3 regions of the Bacillus sp. SRI_025 genome follow, and region 3 is predicted to be linked to each of the others. Evidence: riboswitches for the same ligand, from Rfam matches in the RefSeq annotation. Region 3 holds a riboswitch; each other region holds the start of a gene.

Region 1 (8,308 bases), on a different contig from region 3:
CCGCTATGATATTGATGGCGACGGTGTTTATAACGAGCCAGACGGCATCATTGACCATCTGATGGTCGTTCACGCGGGTGTAGGTGAAGAAGCAGGCGGCGGACAACTTGGCGCTGATGCGATTTGGTCACACCGCTGGTCACTTGGTGATGTATTTGAAATTCCGGATACTGAATCTGAAGTCGGGCAAGGCGGGAAAATAGGCGCATTGGATTACACCATTGAGCCTGAAGATGGCGCAGCAGGTGTGTTTACACATGAATTCGGACATGATCTTGGTCTTCCTGACGAGTACGATACACAGTACACAGGCAACGGAGAGCCCGTTTCTTATTGGTCGATCATGTCAAGCGGAAGCTGGGCAGGTAAAGTTCCTGGTACGGAACCAACAGGCTTTAGCCCATATGCGAAAGAAATGCTTCAAAATCTGCATGGGGGCAACTGGCTTTCTGGACAAACCATCGATGGTAAAACATTAAAGAAAAGCAAAACCGTCTTAATTGATGAAGCAGCAACAAAAGGAACGAACCATGATGCCGTTCGAGTAGATTTACCAGATAAAGAGATTGTCGTCACGACACCTGCTCAAGGAAAATATTCGTACTTCAGCGGAACGGGTGACAATTTGAATGCAACCATGACGACAACAGGTATTGATTTATCAAAAGGAAGCAAAGCAGAGCTGACATTTAAAGCGTGGTACGATATTGAAGAAGATTATGATTATGCGTATGTCGAAGTGCGTGAAACAGGGACTGATCAATGGAAGACCATCGCGGGTAACATCACGAATGATCGAAATGAAGCAGGTGCAAACGAAGGCAATGGCATCGATGGAAAATCAGACGGCTGGGTAGATGCATCCTTTGACCTGTCTGCTTATGCAGGGAAGAAAATCGACCTGCAATTCCGTTACACAACCGATGCAGGCTATTCACTTCCAGGTTTATTCGTAGATGATCTGAACGTCAAAGCAGACGGAACGAACGTATGGTCAGATGATGCCGAGGGTACATCTACTTTTACCTTTAATGGATTCTCAAAATCTAATGGAAAACAATATGCAGCACAATACTATTTACTAGAGTGGCGCTCTTATGCTGATGTCGATAAAGGCTTAAAGCATATTAAACGCGGTGCAAGTCTGATGAGCTATAATAACGGTTTGGTCGTGTGGTTAGTCGATCAATCATACAGTGATAACTGGGTTGGAAAGCATCCGGGGAACGGCTTCCTTGGCGTAGTAGATGCAGATCAGCAAGTATTAAAATGGAGTGACGGTTCCATTGCCGCCACAGGCTTCCAAGTACATGATGCAGCATTCTCTTTGAATCCAAGTACAAAGCTGAATATCGATTATACAGCAACAACGGGCTTAACTTTGCAAGATCGCTACATTCGCCCGACTCGTACATTTAGTGATAAAAAGAACTATGTGAATCCAAACAACCCAGATGCAGGACGCGATGTACCGAACTATGGATTATCCTTTAAAGTCGTTGGACAAAGTAAGGATCGTTCTGTTGGAAAGGTGTTAATTTCGAAAAGTAACTAAATAGAAAGCCGGATTCTACTATTGAATCCGGCTTTTTGATATGTGAGGAAAGGATAATAAGGACACTATAATAAGGACACGATTTGGTTTTTAATCGAATGTCTGTTCTTTTTTATTTTGATATCCGATTGAAACCATTATATAATAGAGCCTGGAAGGTTTTTCTTTCAACCATGATTCTTTTAGCTGTTAAAACAAAGGAAAGGATGAGCGTTACCAATGAGTTATGTCACTGCCAAGCAATTAAAGGTGATTCGAGGGACGATGCAGACTTTTTGCAGCCATTTGGAGTATGATGGTCATGGTAAGCTTCATATCAATACCATCATGGCTTTTATTAAAAAGGAATTCGGCGTGAGAAAAATGAAAGACATTCCACAAAGTCGCTTTACAGAAGCCCTAGAATTAATACAAGACTTTGATTTATACACGGATAAAATAGAAATTCGTGAACGTCTATCAGAAAGGAATTAACTAAATTGAATATTTTAGCAATGATTTTAGTAGGAATTGTCGCATTAGAACACATTGTCATCATGTTATTAGAAATGTTTTTTATGGAATCAAAGATGGCGAAGAGATCTTTTAAGCTGCCAGAACACTTGCAAAAAGATTCAAATGTCAAAGTGATGTTTGCTAATCAGGGGCTTTATAACGGGTTTTTAGCAGCAGGACTCATTTGGGGACTCATTCTTGGATCGAATACCGTTGGATATATGATTCAGCTATTTTTCATTCTTTGTGTGATCATCGCAGCAGTATTTGGCGGTGTAACATCCAATAAATCAATTATCATCAAACAAGGAGTACCAGCGCTTCTTGCATTAATTGCACTGATGCTGGCGATCTAATCTTAAATAAAGCCGCCCCTAGAAAAGGGCGGCTTTTATCTTTTTCGAAGTCCCATCAAACGAATAATGGATGTCAGACAAAGGGCAACAGCAACGGCCAAAATGATTTTTCCGTACATGACCCCTGTTAGGTTCATCAAAAAGACGGCCAATATAATACAGAGCGTGATGATGATCATCACAATCGAATAGGTTTTCATCTCTTTTTCCACTCCTTTAAAAATCTCCTCATGTGACACGAGAGATCTGTCAATCTTTCCTCATATTATATCACTCAATGACAATTTTACATGAAATTCCCTACCAATAGAATGTGACATATTGATTAGATTTTGAGTCATACCATATTTTTTAGAAAATCGGGTATAACATAAAGAACTGACCTAAAGTCATATTGCTTGATATTTAATTGTGCAAAATATAAAATAACCACAGGATAAATCGAAAGGATGATCAAGATGAGTAAGAAAGTGTTATTAGTATCGACAAGCAGCCCAGAAATGAATGGACATCCAACAGGCTTATGGTTAGAAGAGTTAGCAGAGCCATTTCATATTTTTAAAGAAAATGAACTAGAAGTACAAATTGTCTCTATTCAAGGCGGTACTGTACCAATTGACAAAAATTCAATTCCTGAAGGTGTCCCAGCGCAATATCAAGATGTGTATGAACTACTTCAAGACACAAAGGCGCTTACAGATGTGAATCCAGCTGATTATGACGGCATTTTCTTTGCTGGGGGACACGGCCCTATGATCGACTTTGCGTCTAATCAATTGGTAGCGGATGCGATCTTAGCGGTTTCAGATAAAAATGGTGCGATCGGAGCCGTTTGTCATGGTGTTTCAGCATTCGTTGATGTGAAGGACGAAAATGGCAAATCATTTATCGAAGGCAAAAAAATCACAGGCTTCACCAACGAAGAAGAGGAAGCCGTGCAGCTGACACCAAAGGTTCCATTTTTATTGGAAACAAAACTTCGTGAGCAGGGGGCAGCGTTTGAAAAAGGAGATGCCTTTGCGCCATTTGCTGTCGTTGACGGACAAATCATTACTGGACAAAACCCAGGATCAAGTGCAGAAACAGCACGTTTGTTTGTTAAAACTATTGCATAAAACGATCAAAAACCAGCCGTTACATGCGGCTGGTTTTTTTTTTATAAAAATGTCCCAAAAAAGACCAAAACAATGATTGGAATAATGGTAAAATTATCACAGGGTAAAAAACCCAAAAGAGGAAAAGGGGATGTTCCTGTGAGAGCATTTTATGTCAAAATCACTGCAGCTTTACAGTCTGTTTTACTCATCGCAACAGGTTTGTTTTCACCAGCATTAAAAGCAGAAGAAGCACCAAAATCAAGTGGGAAACAATCACTACTGACAGAAAAAGCGATTCAGCAAGTGCAAGAGTCGTTTTTGAAGCAGGACGAAGGAACCGCTATCCAACAGAAGCAAGTGAAAAAATCATTTAAAGTGAATAAGAAGAAAGGAATCAGTATCAAACGAAAAGCTGCTAAAGATGGCAAAATGCGCACGTCTGCCGTTCGCTCCATTGATGGACTAGCCATAAATCAATCGGCTGTCTTAACAGAGGAAGACCCAGTTGATTTATGGTTTTTAAGCACATCTTCACCTCAGGCACTCATCAGCCGGATTACTTCTTCAAACCCTGATTATTTCGTTCAATTGTTTGTTGTTGATTATGAAACAGGACAAGCCTACCCAACGGATCTTATTCAACCGGCAGGCAGTCTGCTTGCGTTAAGCAATTTACCAGCGGGTGATTATGCGTTTGGTATTACCAGTGGTGGAGACTTTGGAGACTCATATACATTACAGGTAAATGCCAAAAACCCACCAAATTTCACAGGTGCTGAATCCCTGTCATCAACATTGCAATACTTTGTCGCTACGTATGCCAATGGGGATGTTTTCGCAAATGGTACAAAAGTGTATAACAAACAATCTAAGACCGCCGATTATAAATGGGAGCGTGTATTTTACTTCTCATATGATGGAAAATATGAACAGAGAACTCATTCTGTTGACAGTGTGAAGGTGAAAAGTATTTCGGCACCAGTGTCGTACTCTGCTCCATACGCAAGTTCCTCAGAGGCCATTCTCGTCTACTTAGATGTGGAGACTTTATTTATGTATCATGAATCATCGTTTGCTAGCGGGCAGTACTACCATAGTAGCTTTGTTGATACACTTGGGAAGACAACACCAAGACGCTTAGATATTGATGATATGACAAATTACGGTGATCATATTTTAGCTGTAGATTTAAAAACAGGAAAGCCAATTGATTTCTTCAGTGTGTTGAATTTCTACTATGCTGCAGGAATCGAGAAACTGCCAACAATCAGAACGTTGAATTAAGAAAGGCGGTTGACATCAAATCGCCACATGTGTAGAGTAAAGATAATTAAATGACAAAAGTCCACTAGGGGAGTCATGTATGACTGAGACAAGAGAAAATCTTGGACCCTTTGAACCTGATCTAGTTCGTACTAGCGGAGGGAAGTGGAGCTGGACCTTGTCTTATTCATGATTGAATCGATAAGAAGGCCGCTCCATTTGGGGTGGCTTTTTCATTTATTCAACTGAAGAAGAGGAGGCTTTTTTTATGACATTTTCTACGCAATTAAGGAAAGAAGCAGAACCGTTATTTGAAGCCATTTATCAGCATCCGTTCGTTAGAGGCCTGGCAGCAGGAAAGCTGGAAAAGGAACAGATCATTCATTATGTCAAACAGGATGCAGAATACTTACAAGCATTCATTAAAATTTATGCAGCAGCGCTCAGCAGATGTACAGACAGAGAGGATATTGCGTTTTTTCATCAGCAGATTGCGTTTGTACTAGATAGTGAAACGCACCCTCATCAAAACCTTTGCCGAGTGGCAGGAGTAGCGTATGATGAGCTCCAAGGTGCTTCTTTGGCTCCGAGTGCTCATCACTATATTCATCACATGCTGCAAGTCGCACAGGAAGGTACGCTTGGTGAAATCATCGCTGTCCTGCTTCCATGTCCTTGGACATATTGGGAAATAGGGAAACGAATGCTCACAGATGTGCAGCCAGACCTGTCACATCCGTTTTATGAATGGATCACGTTTTATGGAGGGTTAACCGATTCTGTCACAGGTGAGCTTTGCAAACGGCTCGATCAATTGGCAGAAGCAGCAAGTGAGAAGGAAAAGGAAAAAATGAAACAGCATTTTATCTTAAGCTGCCAGCTCGAGTACAAGTTTTGGGAAATGGCCTTTACTGTTGAAGAGTGGCCAGTTCAACTGGAGGTGCATACATCATGACATGGAAGATGAAAGAAGTCGTCCTTGCCGTGATTTTATCCGTTGCGTGCGGTGTGATCTATTTAGGATGGTCCACACTTTACTTACCGATTACAGCACTTGTTGGCCCAGCAGGAGGCAATATCATGTTTGGAATATGGGTCATTGCCAGTCCAATCGTTGCGTATATCATTCAAAAGCCGGGGGCTGCCCTGATTGCGGAAACAGCTGCCGCGGCTGTGGAATTATTGACAGGCAGCCACTTCGGACTTTCAGCTCTGCTGATTGGTGTATGCCAAGGGCTTGGGGCAGAAATCGCCTTCGCTCTTTTTGGGTATAAACGATACCGCATGTGGACACTGATGCTGTCTGGTGCCTTTGCCGCTATCGGAGCGATGGCGTACAGTCTCGTGGCAAATGGCTTCGGATATTATACGCCTCAAGTTTTACTTATGACGCTTGTGACTCAAATCATTAGTGGAATGATACTTGGCGGATGCCTTGCGAAAGTGGTGGTGGAGGCACTATCCAAAACTGGTGTACTCAATCAATATGCCATCATGAAAGAAAAACGAAATAAAGGTGAACAGCATGAATTCATTTCTCGCGTGCAATGATCTGACTGTCCGTTTTTATGAACAGCCTAAGCCAGTTTTGCATCAAATCTCTCTTACGATTCAAAAAGGGGAAAAGGTGCTTATTTTAGGACCGAGCGGAAGCGGGAAATCCACGCTCATTTCGGTTCTGGCTGGAATCATTCCAGAGCATGTGGAAGCTGACATGCAGGGCGAAGTGGTGTTACAAAGACATACAGGCGTCATGTTTCAAGATCCAGACTCTCAGTTTTGTATGCACCGCGTCAATGAAGAAATTGCCTTTAGCTTAGAGAATCGTTCCGTCCCACGTGAAGAGATGGATGACATCATTCAGCAGCTCATGCAAAAAGTCCAACTGAATGTCGATCCGCATACAGAGATTCACACTTTATCTGGCGGCATGAAGCAGCGATTGGCACTTGCTTGTTTACTAGCATTACAGCCGGATGTTCTATTCTTTGATGAACCAACCGCACAGCTTGACCCGGCAGGTAGAATGGACATATTTCAACTGCTGCAGCAGCTTGCAGCCGATCAGCAGCAAACCATGATTTTTGTAGAGCATGTGCTTGACGGAGTCATCGAATGGATGGATCGGGTGATTTTATTAGATGATCAAGGCAGCATTTTAGCAGATGGAGCTCCAAAAGATGTGCTCGTGACATATGAGGAAGAAATGAAAGAGGCAGGAATTTGGCGGCCAAAATTATTTCCCGAGAAATGGTCCACGATTATTCAAGATCCATTTCATCCACTGAGTCAAACCTTTATGCAAACCTATGAAGCAAGAAAAGCGCAGCATGAAAAAGTGCCGTCAATCGAACGAGAGACAATGATTCGTACAGAAAATCTTCAATTAAGCTACGGGAAAAAAAGGATTATGAGTAACCTTCAGCTTGATATCAAAGCAGGAGATTGGGTGGCGATTATTGGAGAAAATGGGAGCGGAAAAAGTACGTTTCTCAAACATTTGATCCGCTTAGAGCCAGCTAAAAAAGGTCATATTTTCTTAAAAGAAACAAACCTTAAAAAATGGTCTGACCGACTACTCTATGAAAAAGCAGGATTTGTGTTTCAAAATCCGGAGCTTCAATTTATACAAGACACAGTATTCGATGAAATTGCCTTTGGCGGCAGACAGCGAAACTGGCCAGAATCAGTCGTACAAGAAAAAACGGCCCAGCTACTGAAAGAGTTCGGTTTAGAGAAGCATGCAAAAGCACATCCCTTCACCTTAAGTTTAGGGCAAAAAAGAAGATTGAGTGTTGCCACGATGCTCCTTTTTGATCAAGATGTATTGCTGTTAGATGAACCGACTTTCGGGCAGGATGAAAAAACGGCGAAGGAATTAATGAGGCGTTTAAAAGAACGGCAGCGCCAAGGCACGACCATTGTGATGGTTACACATGATATGGAGCTTGTCGATGAATGTGCCGATCAAGTGCTTCTTTTTCATCAAGGCAAGCATGTATATGATGGTCCCCCTTATGATTTATTTTCAAATCAGGAACTTGTCGATGCTTATCAGCTGAGAGCTCCTTTACATTATCGCTATGTGGCAGAAAGAAAGGATGTGCTGACGATTGCAAAGTAATCATTCCTTTCTTTCTACTGTGAATCCAGTCATGAAATTACTCGCTCACCTGCTTGCGATGGGCTGCCTCATGGCGATATCTGATCCTAAAACAACCTTTATCATCTGGCTGTTTGCTCTTGGCATTGGACTTGTTTTAGGTGGATGGAATATGAAGTATCTCATCACAAGGCTTGTCCCTTATCTGCTCTTTTTTATTCTCGTGTTCTGGATGATGGCGGCCTTCGGCAAGGGGGATCATACTGTTTGGAAGTGGGCGTGGTTTCATATCACGGAGGAGAGTTTAAGAAATGGTCTCACCATCGCTTTCAGAATGCTTGGATTTGTAACATTTGGCCTCCTTTTTACGTCCACAACAGATTTGACGGCATTTATGATGAGTTTGATTCATCAATGCCGAATGTCCCCAAAATGGGCG
Region 2 (8,308 bases), on a different contig from region 3:
GACAATCCAGTCAGAAGAGCAAATCAAAAAAGCAAAAGCATCAGGACAAATGCTTGTTGATTCTGATCACTTTGCGTTCGTTTACATACTTGAAACCGAGGAGTCCTTTTCGTATCTTATTTTAGGGGAACATACATGGGCTCCATTAAAAGAAGCAATGAATCGTGACATCCCTGTCTATTTGGCATCGGATGAATATTCGCTGGAACTCATTCAGCTTCAACAGGAATTACATTATTTAATCGACAATATTAAAGACAATGCCAATTACGGAGATATGGAAGAGAAAGTGAAAAGCACATTCCTCTGAAATAATTAGGTATATGGAATTGGGGGAAGTTTCATGGACAAAAAACAATGGGATCAATTCCTCGCACCGTATAAACAAGCAGTCGAAGAATTAAAAGTGAAACTAAAAGGCATTCGAAAGCTGTATGAATTCGAGGATGACCATTCACCAGTAGAATTTGTCACAGGCCGAGTGAAACCCGTTGCCAGCATATTAGAAAAGGCAAAGCGTAAAAACATCCCGATGCATGAGATTGAAACGATGCAGGATATTGCTGGGCTTCGCATTATGTGCCAGTTTGTAGAAGATATACAAGTCGTGAAAAAAATGCTCCAGTCACGTAAAGATTTTGTGGTTGTAGATAAACGCGACTATATTGCAGAACATAAAGAAAGCGGATACCGCTCTTACCACCTTGTTGTGTTATATCCGCTGCAAACGATCAACGGAGAGAAGCAGCTCCTTGTCGAAATCCAAATTCGTACGCTTGCGATGAACTTTTGGGCGACCATTGAGCATTCTCTGAATTATAAATATAGCGGGAATATCCCGGAGAAGGTTAAGCTGCGCCTTCAAAGAGCATCTGAGGCAGCATCTCGTCTCGATGAAGAGATGTCCGAAATTAGAGGGGAAATTCAAGAAGCACAAGTGGCATTTTCCCGGAAAAAGAAAAACGACAGCTGAGCCAGTTTGATCAAATATGATGCTGCCCTCTCATAGCAGCAAGGTGAAAAAGGAGAAGAATTCATGAAATTTGCAGTTTCTTCAAAAGGGAATTCTGTATCTGACACGCTCAAAAGTAAAATTCAGACCTACTTATTGGATTTTGGTATGGAACTAAATGAAGAGGAACCGGATCTTGTCATTACGGTTGGTGGAGACGGCACCCTTCTTTATGCCTTTCACCGCTACAGCAGCCGTCTGAATGAAACAGCCTTTGTCGGTGTTCATACAGGTCATCTTGGCTTCTATGCTGACTGGGTGCCGAGTGAGATTGAAAAACTCGTCTTAGCCATTGCGAAAACGCCTTATCATATTGTGGAATATCCGATCTTAGAGGTCATTGTCAGATACAACGACGGCGGCAGAGAAGAGAAATATTTAGCAATGAATGAATGTACGATTAAAAGCATGGAAGGGACGCTTGTGGCAGATGTTGAAATCAGAGGACAGCTGTTTGAAACATTCAGAGGTGACGGCCTTTGTTTGTCTACTCCATCAGGCAGTACGGCCTATAATAAGGCACTTGGAGGCGCCATTATTCATCCTTCCATTAGAGCCATTCAGCTGGCAGAAATGGCTTCAATCAACAACAGAGTGTTTCGGACGGTCGGTTCACCGCTTATTTTGCCTGACCACCATACTTGTGTGATTAAGCCGAGGAATGATGTCGATTTTCAGGTGACGATTGATCATTTGACGCTGCTTCATAAAGACGTCAAATCCATTCAATGCCGGGTGGCAGATGAGAATGTCCGTTTTGCTAGATTTAGACCGTTTCCGTTTTGGAAAAGGGTGCAAGATTCCTTTATCGGAAAAGGAGAATAAGAAAGAGGTTGTTCTCGCTGGAATACTTTACGTTAAACAAAACCATGACAGCCAAAGAAGAAGGGCTGTTTTTAAAGGAATATTTAATTGATCTTGGTATTTCGAAAAGAATGCTGACGGATATTAAGTTTGATGGCGGTGACCTCCTCATTAATGGAGAGCATGTTACCGTGAGATATGAGCTGCATGAAGGGGACAGGCTCACCATTTTATTTCCCGAGGAAAAAGTGAGTGAAGGGCTGAAGCCTGCACCGATTCCGCTTGATATTATATTTGAGGACGAGCATGTCCTTGTGCTGAATAAAAGGCCGTATATTCCTTCGATCCCTTCTCGGGAGCACCCCGAGCACAGTATTGCGAATGGATTACTGCACCATTATGCCAAGCAGTCTGTTCGGCATACGGTTCATTTAGTGAACCGTCTTGATCGTGATACATCTGGCGTTATGCTTGTGGCGAAGCATCGTTTTGCCCATAGCCTTTTAGCTAAGGCACAAAAGAGTGGAGCGGTTAAGCGAACATACAGAGCGTTTACACATGGCATGATCACAGAAAAACATGGAACCATCGCTGCAAAAATTGCCCGAAAAGGGGATAGTATCATCGAGCGGATGGTTGATGATACTGGGCAGGAGGCAGTGACGCATTATACCGTGCGAGCAGTAATCGCTGAGTTAAATATGTCGGATGTGTCTCTCTCGCTTGAAACCGGGAGAACACATCAAATTCGTGTGCATATGCAATTTCTTGGGCATCCGCTCATCGGAGATACGCTGTATGGCGGAAGGGCCGAGCGGATAGACAGGCAGGCACTGCATAGTGAAACCCTTGTGTTTCCTCATCCGATGACAGGTGAGCAAATGACATTTTCAGCTCCGCTTCCTGATGATATGAAATCCTTGCTTTTTAATTAGAGAAACCCAGTCACCTGCATCGCAGGGCCGGGTTTTTTTATAATGTGAAATGCTGAAATCTTGAATCGTCATAAGGCATAGATGAGGGAACGGAGACCGTTTTAAGCTCAGGGTATGTGAGGGCAGACAGTTTGTTGCCAAATACACAGCCTGTATCAATATTGACGGTTCTGCCAACGAATCGAGGTTCTTTCACAGGTGTATGGCCGTACACAATCCACGGTTTTCCGTGATATTCCTTTGCCCAGTCCTTGCGAACAGGCCGTCCATCTGGCCATGTTTCTCCTGTGACGGCACCAAATAATAAGTAGGACCGCATCTGTTTATTCGGCTTTTTTCCAATATCCTTTTCCTTCATCGCTGCGTGTGCAATGATCAGCTCATCAGGAATGAGTACATCATAAAGCGGAGCCTTCTCAAATAACTGCTTAAATTCATGTGACAATTTGTTTTGTTCATGAGTTGGCAGTTTTTTTATTTCGTTCACTGTCGTTTCGATGCCATGAAGCAATTTGACGGGATTTCCTTTTAAATAACGATAAAGCTTAAAGCAATGGTTGCCAGGTACATATCGGATTGCGCCTTGTGAATAGGCATGAATGACAAATCGCATGACGTCTACTGACTGAGGCCCTCGATCTGTTAAATCGCCAACAAGGGCCAGCGTTCTCTTATCAGGATGGACGGGTAATCCATGTTTGAGTTCGTATCCTAGTTTGTGTATGAGGGTAAGCAGCTCTTCGTAGCAGCCGTGGATATCGCCAATGATATCGAATTTCATAAGGTTTCCTCCTGATTTTTTTCATCCATTCGTCGGATATAAAGAAGTTTGAATTTTAGAAAATATAACGAATGGCTTTCATTTCATTTAGGCAATTGTTAGAATCAATCCTTTAACGTAAGACTTATAAAATTAAACATGAATGTTAGGAGGCTTTAGCCAATGGAGCATACATCTGTTTCATCACTCGTTGTCGTTATTATTGTCGCCTTTTTCACCCCTATTTTATTGCACCGATTTAAGCTGACCATTCCGGTCGTTGTAGCTGAAATCATTATGGGGCTCATCATTGGGAAAAGCGGTCTTCAACTGGTTGTCGAACATGATGCGTGGTTAGATACATTATCCATGCTCGGTTTTATTTTTCTGATGTTTTTAAGTGGACTTGAAATAGATTTTTCTTCTTTTGAGTCAAAGAAGAAAGCACGAGAACTTCCAAATGGTTTAAAAGAACCAAATACATTTAAAGCAGCCACCATTATTTTTCTTGGGGTATTTTGTATTTCTTTTATCCTGTCCTATGCGTTTGTACTCGCAGGGTTTATCCAAAACGCCTTTTTAATGACGCTCATTATCTCTACCATCTCATTAGGCGTAGTGGTGCCAACCTTAAAAGAGGAAAAGTTGATGCAGACGAATATCGGTCAAATCATTCTGCTTGTAGCTGTCATTGCTGATTTGGTCACGATGATTTTACTTGCTGTGTTTTCCTCAATTTATGGAGATGGAACAGGGAACATGTGGCTTCTGCTCTTATTATTTGCTGCAGGCATTCTTCTTTATTTATTTGGCCGCGTATTTAAGACAAAGTCAATTTTTCAGTCGATGTCAAAAGGAACCGTGCAAATTGGGACAAGGGCAATCTTTACTCTCATTATAGTCTTAGTTGCCTTATCTGAATCACTCGGGGCTGAAAATATTCTTGGGGCGTTTTTAGCTGGCGTGCTTGTGTCCCTTCTTTCGCCAAATAAAGAGCTCGTTCAGCAGCTGGACTCATTTGGCTACGGATTTTTAATCCCGATCTTTTTTGTGATGGTCGGAGTGGATCTAAATATATGGGCACTGTTTAAGGACCCGACGATTATGATCATGATTCCGCTGCTGTTTATTGCGTTGCTTATAAGTAAGCTTATCCCAATTCTTTATTTGAAAAAATGGTATGACATGAATAAGGTCATCGGCTCAGGCTTTTTATTAACTTCAACATTATCTCTCGTCATTGCAGCTGCGACGATTGGTGAGCGGCTCGGTGTCATTGATCATAAAATGTCTGGAGCGCTGATTTTAGTTGCTGTGCTAACGAGTATTTTAACACCTGTTTGGTTTAAAGCGCTCTTTAAAAAAGAACAAGCGGCGAGCCATAAGAAGCGTGTGACCTTTATTGGTGCAAATCAGCTGACCTTACCTGTCACACTTGATTTGCATCATGATGAATATGACATTCGGATTTTGCATGTGTTTCAAGAAAATAAGGAAGCACTGCTGGCAGACTCTATCTTTGAAGTCGAATCAATTGAACAATACGACGATGAGACGCTGAGAAAGGCAGGCGTCGGCCAAGAGGATGTCCTTGTCGTCGCAACAGGCAGTGAGACAAAAAATAAGGAAATTGCTTTATTTGCAAAAGAAGAAGGTTCAAAACAAGTCATTGCAAGTGTCAACAAAGCTGAGGCAGAGCTGACATTGAAGGAAGCGGGCATTGATACGTTTTCTACTTTCCTTTCATCTAAAACGGTGCTAAGAGCTTTGATTGAAGCACCTGATGCGATTCGATTGCTAACAAATGAGGATTCTTCTTTGTATCAAATTCAAATGAACAATCATCGTTATCATAATGTCATGCTGAGAGAATTTCCTTTCACCGGTGATTTGGTATTTGTCCGGATTTTCAGAGGGGTAGACAGCTTAGTACCGCATGGAGATACGACACTTAGAAGCGGCGACCGTGTGCTTGTATCGGGCTCCCGGGAGTATGTAGCAGGACTAAGAGCCCAATTAGAATGACAATGAACCCTTGACCAATGAACAATTCCTGATTAAGATAGAGGTATAACATCATATATTTGATCCACTAGGGGAGTCCTTTAAAAGGGCTGAGATAAAAGTGTCGACTTTTAGACCCTCATTACCTGAACAGGTTCATACCTGCGTAGGGAAGTGGTGCGGTTTTTGACTATGCTTTTTACAAATTCCAAGCCACTTTCCACGCGGAAAGTGGCTTTTTTATATGGAAAAACAGGAGGAGAGGAACATGACGTTTTCAACAGAATGTAAAGAGGCTGCAGCAACGTGGTGGAATGGAAGCTTTACGCATCCTTTTGTCAAAGGGATTGGGGATGGCACACTTTCACTCGATCGTTTCACCTATTACGTGATGCAGGATTCGTATTATTTAACTCATTTTGCAAAGGTGCAGGCATATGGAGCGGCGATTAGTGAGGACTTACATACGACGGGCAGAATGGCGTATCATGCCCAGGGCACGTACGAAGCAGAGCTGTCGCTGCATAGGAAATTTACAGAGCTTCTGCAAATTTCTGATGAAGCCATTGAGAACTTTAAGCCTTCCCCGACTGCTTATGCGTATACCTCTCATATGTACCGGTCTGTAAAAAGCGGACGGTTTGAAGAGATTTTAGCCGCGTTATTACCGTGTTACTGGCTTTATTATGAGGTAGGTGAAAAGCTAAAACAAACAACACCTGACCATCCAATTTATCAAGAATGGATTTTGACATATGGAGGCGATTGGTTTAAGGAACTCGTTTTCGAACAGGTGAACCGCTTTGATGAACTAGCAGAAAAAGCACCAGAACATGTACGCGCCAATATGAAAGAAAATTTTGTGATTTCAAGCTATTACGAATATCACTTTTGGGAGATGGCGTATCAAAAAGAATTGTGGCAAACAGCATGCTTAGATGGGGTTGGTGCAAATGGAACTCCACGCAGTGACAAATGATTCGCTTCCTGCGGGTGAACTGATCAAACAAATAAAAGCCATTGCGTCTGAAGTGGATTTTATTCATATTCGGGAACGGTCTAAAACAGCAGGTGAGCTTGTTGATCTCGTGAAGAATCTCCTTTTAGAAGGTGTACCGAAAGAAAAGCTCGTGATCAATGACCGAGTAGACGTGGCGCTGCTAACCAATATTCACAGGGTGCATCTTCCGGGCCATAGCTTTTCGCCGAAAGAGCTGCGAAGAAAATTCCCTCACCTTCATGCAGGGGTGTCTGTCCATTCGATAGAAGAAGCGAAAGCAGCAGAGAAAAATGGAGCAGAGTATGTCATGTTTGGGCACGTATATGACACCTCTTGTAAACCAGGACTTCAGGCAAGAGGTGTACAGCTTGTGAAAGAACTGACTTCTGCACTAACAATTCCAGTGGTGGCCATCGGCGGGATGACCCCAGAACGAGTTCCAGAATTGAAACACGCTCATGTGAAAGGAATCGCTGTCATGTCTGGGATTTTTACTCATCATCAGCCGCGTATGATGGCACAAGCATTTTCTGAAAAGGTAAAGGAGAATCCTTATGAAAAAGCATTATGACGTTGCAATCATTGGTGGTGGAATCATAGGGATGTCAATCGCCTATCACCTTGCAAAAGCAGGAAAACAGGTGATCTTATTTGAAGCAAATGAGATAGGGAAGCAAACGACAAGTGCGGCTGCCGGGATGCTCGGTGCACATGCTGAAGGAGAGGGGCATGAGGATATTTTCTTTCAGGCAGGCAGAGCAAGCCAGGCATTATACGAAAAATTAAAGGTCGATCTTTTGCATGAATCAGGTATTGATATTCGGACTTCAGCAGGCGGCATCATGAAGGTCGCCTTTACTGAAGAAGAGAAGCAGGCCCTTTGCCGGATGCAGCATTTGTCTACGTTTAAGTGGCTTGATGCAAGCAGCGTAAAAAAATGCATGCCTCAAGTCACAGATCACATGCTGGGAGCAGGTTTGATTGAAGAGGATGTGCATGTTGAGCCTTATGCTGTATGCAGGGCTTTGTGGCAGGCGGCGGTCCGGTACGGAGCAGATGTGAAAGAGTGTACACCTGTGATCGAAGTGAAGCGGGACAAAGAAGTGTTAACTGTCAGAACAACGAAGGGCACATTCGCATGTGATGACCTGACAGTTGCAAGTGGTGTATGGTCTGGCCGTTTTTTTGAAGAGCTCGGATTATCGCATTCTCTTTATCCAGTAAAAGGAGAATGTGTGTCTGTATGGAATAATGGTCAGGCGCTCGCACACACCATTTATCATGATCATTGTTATATCGTTCAGCGAGATAGTGGAAAGCTTGTTATCGGTGCAACGATGAAGCCAAACGAGTGGCAGGCTGTTCCAACGCTTGGTGGCATGGAAGCTGTGATTCAAAAGGCGTCTCAGCTTATGCCTTCTATTAAAGAGATGCCGATTGAAGAGTGCTGGGCAGGCCTTCGTCCGGCGACAAACGATCGGCACCCCTATATCGGAAGACATCCCGAAGACAAACGTATTCTTTTTGCTGCAGGGCATTACAGGAATGGCATTTTACTTGCGCCGATTACTGGAGAAATCATTCGTGATCTCATATTAGACAAACCGGTCAAAGAAGAATGGCTTCACGCATTTCGTATTGGACGAAAGGAGGCACTATTCGTATGAAGATTCAATTGAATGGCAGAATCGTTGACTTCGATCAAGAGAATGGAACGATCTATGATCTTCTATCAGCCTATCAGCTTGAAAACCGTGTGGTGATCGTTGAAAAGAACCAAGAAATCATTGATA
Region 3 (8,308 bases):
CGCACATCGAGCAAAAGTGAGCGGTTTTAGCGCCTTCGGCAGGCAATGTTTCATCATGGAACGCCAAGGCTCTTTCTGGATCAAGTGACAGGTTGAATTGGTCCCGCCACCTAAATTCAAACCTCGCTTTCGATAAAGCATCATCGCGCTTTTGAGCCGCAGGATGTCCTTTTGCTAGATCAGCAGCATGTGCAGCAATTTTATAGGCGATCACGCCTTCTCTCACATCTTCTTTGTTCGGCAGACCTAAATGCTCTTTTGGCGTTACATAGCACAGCATTGCTGTTCCGTACCAGCCGATCATGGCCGCACCGATCGCGGATGTAATGTGATCATAACCAGGTGCGATATCTGTTGTAAGAGGCCCTAACGTATAAAATGGTGCTTCCTTGCAAATGTCCATTTGCTTGTCCACATTCTCTTTGATTTTATCCATTGGGACATGTCCGGGCCCTTCAATCATTACCTGCACATCATGTTTCCAAGCAATCTCTGTTAACTCACCTAACGTTTCCAGCTCTGCAAACTGCGCCTCATCATTGGCATCAGCAATCGAGCCTGGTCTAAGTCCATCTCCAAGTGAAAAGGCGATATCATATTTTTTCATAATTTCACAAATGTCTTCGAAGTGAGTGTAGAGGAAATTCTCTTGATGATGAGCAAGACACCATCTTGCCATAATTGCACCGCCTCTTGAAACAATTCCGGTCACCCGATCGACAGTGAGCGGAATATATCTTAACAGCACGCCAGCATGAATCGTGAAATAGTCTACACCTTGCTCCGCTTGTTCAATTAATGTGTCCCTGTACACATCCCACGTCAAATCTTCTGCGACTCCATTCACTTTTTCAAGGGCCTGATAGATGGGAACGGTTCCTACTGGGACTGGGCAATTCCGAATGATCCATTCTCTCGTTGTATGAATATCCTTTCCAGTAGACAGATCCATCATTGTATCTGCCCCCCATCTGATCGCCCATGTCATTTTTTCAACCTCTTCATCAATGGATGACGTGACAGCTGAATTGCCAATATTCGCATTGATTTTGACATGAAAATTCCTTCCGATAATCATTGGTTCACTTTCTGGATGGTTAATATTCGAAGGAATGACGGCTCTTCCGCTCGCCACTTCCTCTCTAACGAACTCAGGGCTTAGCTCTTCTCTAATTGCGATAAACTCCATTTCAGGCGTAATGATACCTTTTTTGGCATAATGCATTTGCGTCACACATGCACCTTGTTTCGCGCGGAGCGGCTTATGATGAAAATCAGTTTGGACAGAATGGATGGACTCCTTCTCCCTTGAACGGTATCCATTATCCTCCGGTCTTACATGACGCCCTTCATAGCTTTCTGTATCTCCTCTTTCTTCAATCCATGCTGCCCTAAGACGCTTTAACCCCTTTGTGACGTCAATATGAACGTTCTCATCGGTGTACGGTCCACTCGTATCGTATACACGGACTGGTTCATTTTTTATGTCGCCCGCCTCTGTCACAGTATGTGAGAGCGTGATCTCTCTTTTTGGCACTAAGATATCGGGTCTTGATCCTTTCTCATACACCTTATGGCTGCCGTCAAAGCTGGATAACAATGATTGGTTGGATGGGACACTTTTCTTTTCTTTCATTTGCTGTTCTCTCCTTTTCTTCTTGTCACCGGACAGGATGGAATCAGCACCAGCAAAAAACCAGGCTCTATTTAAAGAACCTGGTTTCGTCGTCAGAAATAAACATGCATATCATTGATATGATACATGCATCATCTTTAACTTCCCCACGCTGGTACGAGCCAGATCAGGTCCAAAGGGTTAAGAAGTTTAAGCTTCTCTCTCAGCCCATTTACGGGCACCCCTAGTCACTTTTATTGATTTCCACATCAGTGTAGCATAGAGACATCATGAAGAAAAGAAGATTTAGGAAAATAGTTCCTTTCCCCTACAAGCGTTATAGATCATGTTGATATACAGTCTTCTATACATCATCTATCTCTCTCATTTCAATCAAATCTGAAATAATCATTGATCCTTTTCTCCTATTATGTATAATTAATCTAAACGGAGAATTTTTATACAATTTATTTAAAGGAAGTTCTAGTCGATTGCAAACATTTCTCACATTTATCGTCGTAGGATTCTCAATTGCTCTGCCTGTTGGAGCAATCACGGTTGAAATGACAAAACAGGGACTGAAAAACGGATTTTTTCATGGTTTAACTGTCGGAGCAGGCGGTATGACCATAGACTTATTACTCATCTTGGCTTTATATGCTGGATTTGCTCAGTTTTTATCTTTGCCGTTTGTTCAAATCCCGCTCTGGCTGATCGGAGCTGTATTTTTAATGATTCTCGCATACGATTCCATTAAAAATGCGGATCAAGATATCCATTTAGCAGGAGAAAAGGTCAATAAATCATTCGCGAAAACATATCGAAACGGCTTGCTTGTGGCGGTATCTCCTGGAAATCTTGTGTTCTGGGTTTCTGTTTTTGGTGCTGTACTTGCAGATGCTTATACAAAAACAGATTCATCTGAATTTATGCTGGCTGCCGGCGGTATTTTGGCAGGGATTCTCCTTCATGACATTGGTCTACTCACCCTTGTATCCTTAACAAGAAAAGTGATGAATCGGACGATGATCAAGTGGACATCCATTATTGCTGGTATTTTATTATTAGGGTTTGGCTGTTATTTCTTTTACGAATTTTATATAGGCATCAAGGTTTATTTTTAAGAAAAGGCTAAAGTTCGTGATGAACTTTAGCCTTTTTGTGTCAAACTATCGGGTCATGCCTGTTTGTCCTGTTTCAAATTGCGTTCTTCTCATATCTCTAAAGCGTGTGAATGCACCTTCATCTTTCATGACTTGGACTGCTCTTCCATCCGCATAACGAGTCGCTGCTTCTTCTACTTGTGATACGCCTTCTGACGTCAGGCGGCCATCTGATTTAATGGCAATATACACATTCTCATCCGTCACCATGACTTGAGAGTCTGCCACGTGATTCATTTTATTGACGCGGTTGGCAATTTTTCTTGAACGCTGGATGTTCTCTTGTTTATCGTAGCCTGAGAACGACATTTGGTTATGATAGTTCATATCTCCATGACTGTAGCGTCCATCTCCACCTGCAAGAGGCATTCGATCATCGGCTTGAGGACGGGTGCGATAATCAACATTCGTTGTATTCCCACCGTTCATCCCTTCCATGAGTTCAGAAACTGGTCCTTGATGATCTTGGTTATTGTCATCTGCACGGTTATTCGAATGATATCCGACCGGCTGACCTGATTGATTATGCCTTGTATCTACACCTGCATTGTCATTTGTACCACATGCTGTTAACCCAATAGGAAGAAGCACTAATGCGATTGTTTTTTGCCATTTTTGTCTCAAACGAAAAACCCCCTGTACAAATTCAATCTCATGAGCGCGAAACAGGCTCTGTTTTAGCATGTACAGTTAGGAAGAAAATCAAGCTGTCAGTTATAAACAAAAAAAGGAACGATTGAGATCGTTCCTTCTGGTATGGTGACAAAAGGCTAAAATGTTCTTGATTTTAGCCTTTTGTCTTCTTTTCAGCGTAATAGAAAACCTTTGCATTCTAGGAAGGACGAGCACAGGAGCGGAGCGAATTTGACATTCGTGAGCACCGGAGCGCAGACCTGACACCGAATGCGAGGGTTTGTCTACACGCTGAAAGGAACGATTGAGATCGTTCCTTCTGTCATTAATCCTCTTCTTCCTCCTCCGGCCTTGCAAATACTGATTGACCTGGATATGGCTGCATATAAGGCTGAGCTGGATAAGCTCCCATTTGGCCATAAGGAACAGGATTCGGATAATGTCCTGGCCAAGGCTGATAATGCTTCATGCCATCATCACATCCGCAGTCTTCCTTGCCGTATGCGGCATTTGAGACGTTTGGATAAAAGCCTTGATTTACGTTAGCATTTGCATTGGCGTTTGAATGCATATGGTGAGGCCAGTGATGTCCGTCGTTTGCATGGTGCTCATGATTTTCTCCGTAGTAAGCAGGCGCTTGATACGCAGGATAATATGGATGAGCCGGGTATGGATATGGCATCATATGATGGTGATAATATGGCTGGATAGGATAACATAGGCCTGATCCCGGTAAAATTGGCGATGCCGGCACCATTTGCTGCGGATATGGATACATCGCCGGCATGTAATGACCATGACCATAACCAAAATAAGGATCATATGGTTCATGATGATGATGCTGGTGATGATGCTCGTTATTTTCAGCCGCTCCTCCTACCGCTGCCCCTCCCACATTTGGCATTTGCGGGAAGTTAGGAAGGTTTGGGTAATTGCCATGCTCCATGTCTTTTCCCTCCTCTTTTTGATGCGGAATATGAATAAACGGGTCATATCCCTTTGCCACTTCATCTTTTAGATGACCTTTATTTTCATGATGAAAATGGTCCTTGTGATCTTTATGTTCCTTATTTTCATGATGGAAATGCCCCTTGTTATCTTTATGGTCTTTATTCTCATGATGAAAATGATCTTTGTGATCTTTTTTCTCGTGAACGTGATCTTTTTTCTCATAATGATCTTTTTTGGGAGGAGGCGTGAATGGCTGGTAGAGATTGGTCTGATAATAGTTCACATCGACTTGCGGAAAAACTGGCTGCTCGATCTTTGGCACTGGCGGTACATAAGGTACCGGTTCATTTGGCTTTTCCTTCGGTTTTGTATCTTGCACTTGCACGACATCTTTTGGCTTTTCTTTCACATACGGATGTTCTTTCGTTTTTGGCATTTCTTTTGATTTGTGATGATCTGTTTTCACAGGAACACCACTAGATGGAATTTTAATTTTCATACCCGGCATGATCAAATCAGGATTACTGAGCTGAGAATTTAGTTTTTTCAATTCTTGAAAGTCGACTCCGTATTTCTTTGAAATTTTCCAAAGGGAGTCTCCTTTTTGCACAATATGAATTTTCAACGTTTTCCCCTCCTATGCAAAACGTGAACGTAACGGTTATGTCAGAAGTACAATATGTTTCAACATAAATTTATGCCTATTTACAAGCCGATATGATAAAAACTTGTTTTCTGATAGGAGGGGCTGAATCATTATTTAATGGCGAGCATTTTCTCGAGTGCAAGCAAAGCGTCTTTCGTGATGTCTTCATTGACCTGTATCAACCCGACCGGCTGACCCTTTTCAATGCTTTCAAGTGACCATAGCAAATGAGGCAGATCAATCCGGTTCATCGTCAAGCATGGACACATATCTGGGTTAAGGGATTCAATTTGTTTATCTGGGTGCTGCGCTATGATCCGTTTGACTAAATTCATCTCTGTTCCAATCGCCCACTTGCTGCCTGCAGGCGCCTGTTTGATCGTATCAATAATAAATTTCGTTGAACCTGCTAAGTCAGAAGCCCTTACAACCTCATGCGTGCATTCAGGATGGACAAGAATTTGAATGTCACGGTCTTTTTTTCTCATTTCTTCTATATTCCGAACGGTAAACTTCTCATGTACGGAGCAATGGCCTTTCCATAAAATCATCTTGATTCGGGAAAGCGGCTGATCGGTAATGAGCTTTTCTTCTATCTGATCCCAGACAGCCATTTCTTCTAGCGGAATCCCTAAATCAAAAGCCGTATTACGCCCTAGGTGCTGATCAGGGAGAAACAGAATCCGCTCTTTTTGCGTCATCGCCCACTCGAGTACTTTTTTAGCATTTGATGAAGTAACAGTCGCCCCGCCATGCTTGCCGACAAATGCTTTAATATCTGCTGTTGAATTGACATACGTAAGCGGAAGTATTGTATCTCCAAACAGATCAGTGAGCTGCTCCCATGCTCTGTCTGTTTGTTTCATGTTTGCCATATCTGTCATGGAACAGCCTGCTCTCATATCTGGCAATACGACGCTTTGATTCTTGTTTGACAGCATATCTGCCGTTTCTGCCATAAAGTGAACACCGCAGAACACAATGTATTCAGCCTCGTGATTGTCGGCCGCTATTTGTGCCAGCTGCAATGAATCTCCTGTTGCATCTGCAAATTCGATGACCTCATCCTTTTGATAATGATGACCCGGTATAAAAAGCTTTGATCCAAAAGCCCGCTTGATTTCTAACACTCGCTGCTTCATTTCATCATCAGAGCGGTGTTTATATTCATCTGGCATCATGGCTGCATGTTGATTGGCTAATACATTAAGCATGGACATGAGTTGTTCCCCCTTTATGACTGAATTCCATATTCATACTAAAATCAAATGCTGGAGCAGAATGTGTTAGAAAACCAAGTGAAATCAAGTCGACTCCTGTCCCCCTGTAGCTTGGCAATGTCTCTAGCGTAATGCCCCCTGAAGCCTCTGTCAGAATGGACTCTGGCGTCATTTGTTTAAAACGTTTAACCTCGTCCGGAGAGCAGTTATCAAACATGATGACATCCGCTTTTGCATCAATGGCTTCCATTAGCTGCGTTTCTGATTCAATTTCCACTTCAATTTTCACCATATGACCGGCATATGCTCTTGCTTTTTCTACAGCTTCACGAATAGAGCCGCATGCGGCAATATGATTATCTTTAATCATGACCCCATCTGATAAGCCAAAGCGATGATTCTTTCCACCGCCTGTCTTCACTGCGTATTTCTCTAACATACGCAAGCCGGGTGTCGTTTTTCTCGTATCACAAATCGTAATAGACGGGTCACCTAATCGCTGCACCGCCTCATGTGTTAAGGTGGCGATACCTGTTATTCGCTGCAATAGATTTAAAATGACCCTCTCTCCCTTTAATAAGTCGTTGACTGGGCCCTTTATTTTCGCCAGTACAGCGCCTGAATGAATCCAATCACCTTCTTGAAAAAACAGCTCAGTTTGAATCTGTTCATTCAACAGGCGGTAACCTATTTCAATCAGTTGTGATCCTGCCAATACACCAGATTGTTTCGCAATGATAAGAGCTGTTCCTTTCTTGTCTCCAAAGATGGCATCAGCTGATACATCTCCAAAGCCAATATCCTCTGTAAAAAAATGAGTGAGCATTTGTTTTAACTGTAAACGTTCCATTTGGCACCGATCCTTTCATTTTTCATGATATGAATATGACCTTTTTCATGAACAATCTGCCTGCCCTGCCACAACGCATCGCTTCGCTCTGGATAATCCATTCGATAATGGCCGCCTCTGCTTTCTGTACGGAGTAATGCAGATTTAGCAAGGCAAACCGCTAATGCCCATTGATTGCTTAATTCGATCTGTTCATTTGTGATATCCTTCACATTAATTTGCTGAAAAGTGACATGCTGTAACGTATGAAGCAAAGTCTGCAAGCCCTTTTCATCTCTCACAATGGCTGCAAATGTAGTCATCCATTGTCTCAGCTGATCCTTTGAAATCATTGGAACCATCCATATTTCTTGAATAGAAAAAGGTGGACTTGTTTCTTTCTGTTTAGGCAGCTGTTCAATTCTTTGTGCCGCTTTGCTGCCTAACACGAGACCTTCCAGAAGAGAATTACTCGCCAATCGATTCGCACCGTGTAAGCCAGTACAGGCCGCTTCTCCAATGGCAAATAGCGCTGGAACAGTCGTTTCTCCATATTCATTGACACTGATACCGCCCATTAAAAAGTGCATACCCGGGGAAATTGGCAGCCTGCCGCTCGCCATATTGACACCTGCACGCTGACACATCGCATCTATCGCTGGAAAACGGGCTGAAAAATGCGGAATATCATGGATGTTAAGATACAATTGATGGCCTAATTGCTGCTCATGAAAAATAGCTCTAGCGACCACATCTCTAGGTGCTAAATCAGCTTGTTGGTGAATACCTTTCATGATCCGCCTGCCTGTTTCATCTTCTAAATAAGCTCCCTCTCCCCGTACTGCCTCTGAAATGAGACCAACTGCTTTTCCATCGATTGTCAAAAGAGTTGGATGGAATTGAACAAATTCTAGATCCACTAATTGCGCACCTGCTCGATAGGCCATCATCAGTCCGTCTCCTGTGACAGAAGGATCATTTGTGTTTGTCTCATATAGGGAGCCGCAGCCGCCAGTTGATAAAACAACAGCATCTGCGGTCATTGTTTGTACGTGTCCTGTCTCGTCTTTCCATGCAACACCCTTGCATGTCCCTTCATGAACCAATAGATCAATGACATGATGATATTCATATAAATGAATATGTGAGCCGAGCTGACTTTTCAGATACTGTACAAGGGTTTTCCCTGTTTGATCTCCTCCTGCATGCAAGATGCGATGAGTGGTGTGTGCCCCCTCTTTGCCTAATTGC

What was found. Region 3 has a riboswitch for thiamine pyrophosphate ahead of thiC (phosphomethylpyrimidine synthase ThiC). Riboswitches for the same ligand answer to the same signal wherever they lie in the genome.
Region 1: another riboswitch for thiamine pyrophosphate. It lies ahead of tenA (thiaminase II); the one in region 3 lies ahead of thiC (phosphomethylpyrimidine synthase ThiC).
Region 2: another riboswitch for thiamine pyrophosphate. It lies ahead of tenA (thiaminase II); the one in region 3 lies ahead of thiC (phosphomethylpyrimidine synthase ThiC).

The regions. Positions count from the first base shown of each region.
Region 1 is NZ_JBYEGB010000001.1:751,014-759,321, reverse strand. It holds gene AC20OE_RS03905 (immune inhibitor A domain-containing protein) at 1-1,555, shown strand, start outside; gene AC20OE_RS03900 (ORF6C domain-containing protein) at 1,775-2,029, shown strand; gene AC20OE_RS03895 (DUF1304 domain-containing protein) at 2,035-2,406, shown strand; gene AC20OE_RS03890 (hypothetical protein) at 2,442-2,606, opposite strand; gene AC20OE_RS03885 (type 1 glutamine amidotransferase domain-containing protein) at 2,865-3,521, shown strand; gene AC20OE_RS03880 (hypothetical protein) at 3,660-4,787, shown strand; TPP riboswitch at 4,844-4,947, shown strand; gene tenA (thiaminase II) at 5,035-5,721, shown strand; gene AC20OE_RS03870 (ECF transporter S component) at 5,718-6,317, shown strand; gene AC20OE_RS03865 (ABC transporter ATP-binding protein) at 6,292-7,890, shown strand; gene AC20OE_RS03860 (energy-coupling factor transporter transmembrane component T family protein) at 7,880-8,308, shown strand, end outside.
Region 2 is NZ_JBYEGB010000003.1:241,158-249,465, reverse strand. It holds gene AC20OE_RS11000 (UPF0738 family protein) at 1-310, shown strand, start outside; gene yjbM (GTP diphosphokinase) at 344-973, shown strand; gene AC20OE_RS10990 (NAD kinase) at 1,037-1,837, shown strand; gene AC20OE_RS10985 (RluA family pseudouridine synthase) at 1,855-2,751, shown strand; gene prpE (bis(5'-nucleosyl)-tetraphosphatase PrpE) at 2,789-3,532, opposite strand; gene AC20OE_RS10975 (monovalent cation:proton antiporter family protein) at 3,695-5,536, shown strand; TPP riboswitch at 5,596-5,705, shown strand; gene tenA (thiaminase II) at 5,784-6,494, shown strand; gene tenI (thiazole tautomerase TenI) at 6,469-7,086, shown strand; gene thiO (glycine oxidase ThiO) at 7,070-8,182, shown strand; gene thiS (sulfur carrier protein ThiS) at 8,179-8,308, shown strand, end outside.
Region 3 is NZ_JBYEGB010000002.1:333,536-341,843, reverse strand. It holds gene thiC (phosphomethylpyrimidine synthase ThiC) at 1-1,636, opposite strand, end outside; TPP riboswitch at 1,763-1,871, opposite strand; gene AC20OE_RS06590 (LysE family transporter) at 2,107-2,739, shown strand; gene AC20OE_RS06585 (YhcN/YlaJ family sporulation lipoprotein) at 2,785-3,402, opposite strand; gene safA (SafA/ExsA family spore coat assembly protein) at 3,737-4,987, opposite strand; gene nadA (quinolinate synthase NadA) at 5,119-6,228, opposite strand; gene nadC (carboxylating nicotinate-nucleotide diphosphorylase) at 6,215-7,078, opposite strand; gene nadB (L-aspartate oxidase) at 7,060-8,308, opposite strand, start outside.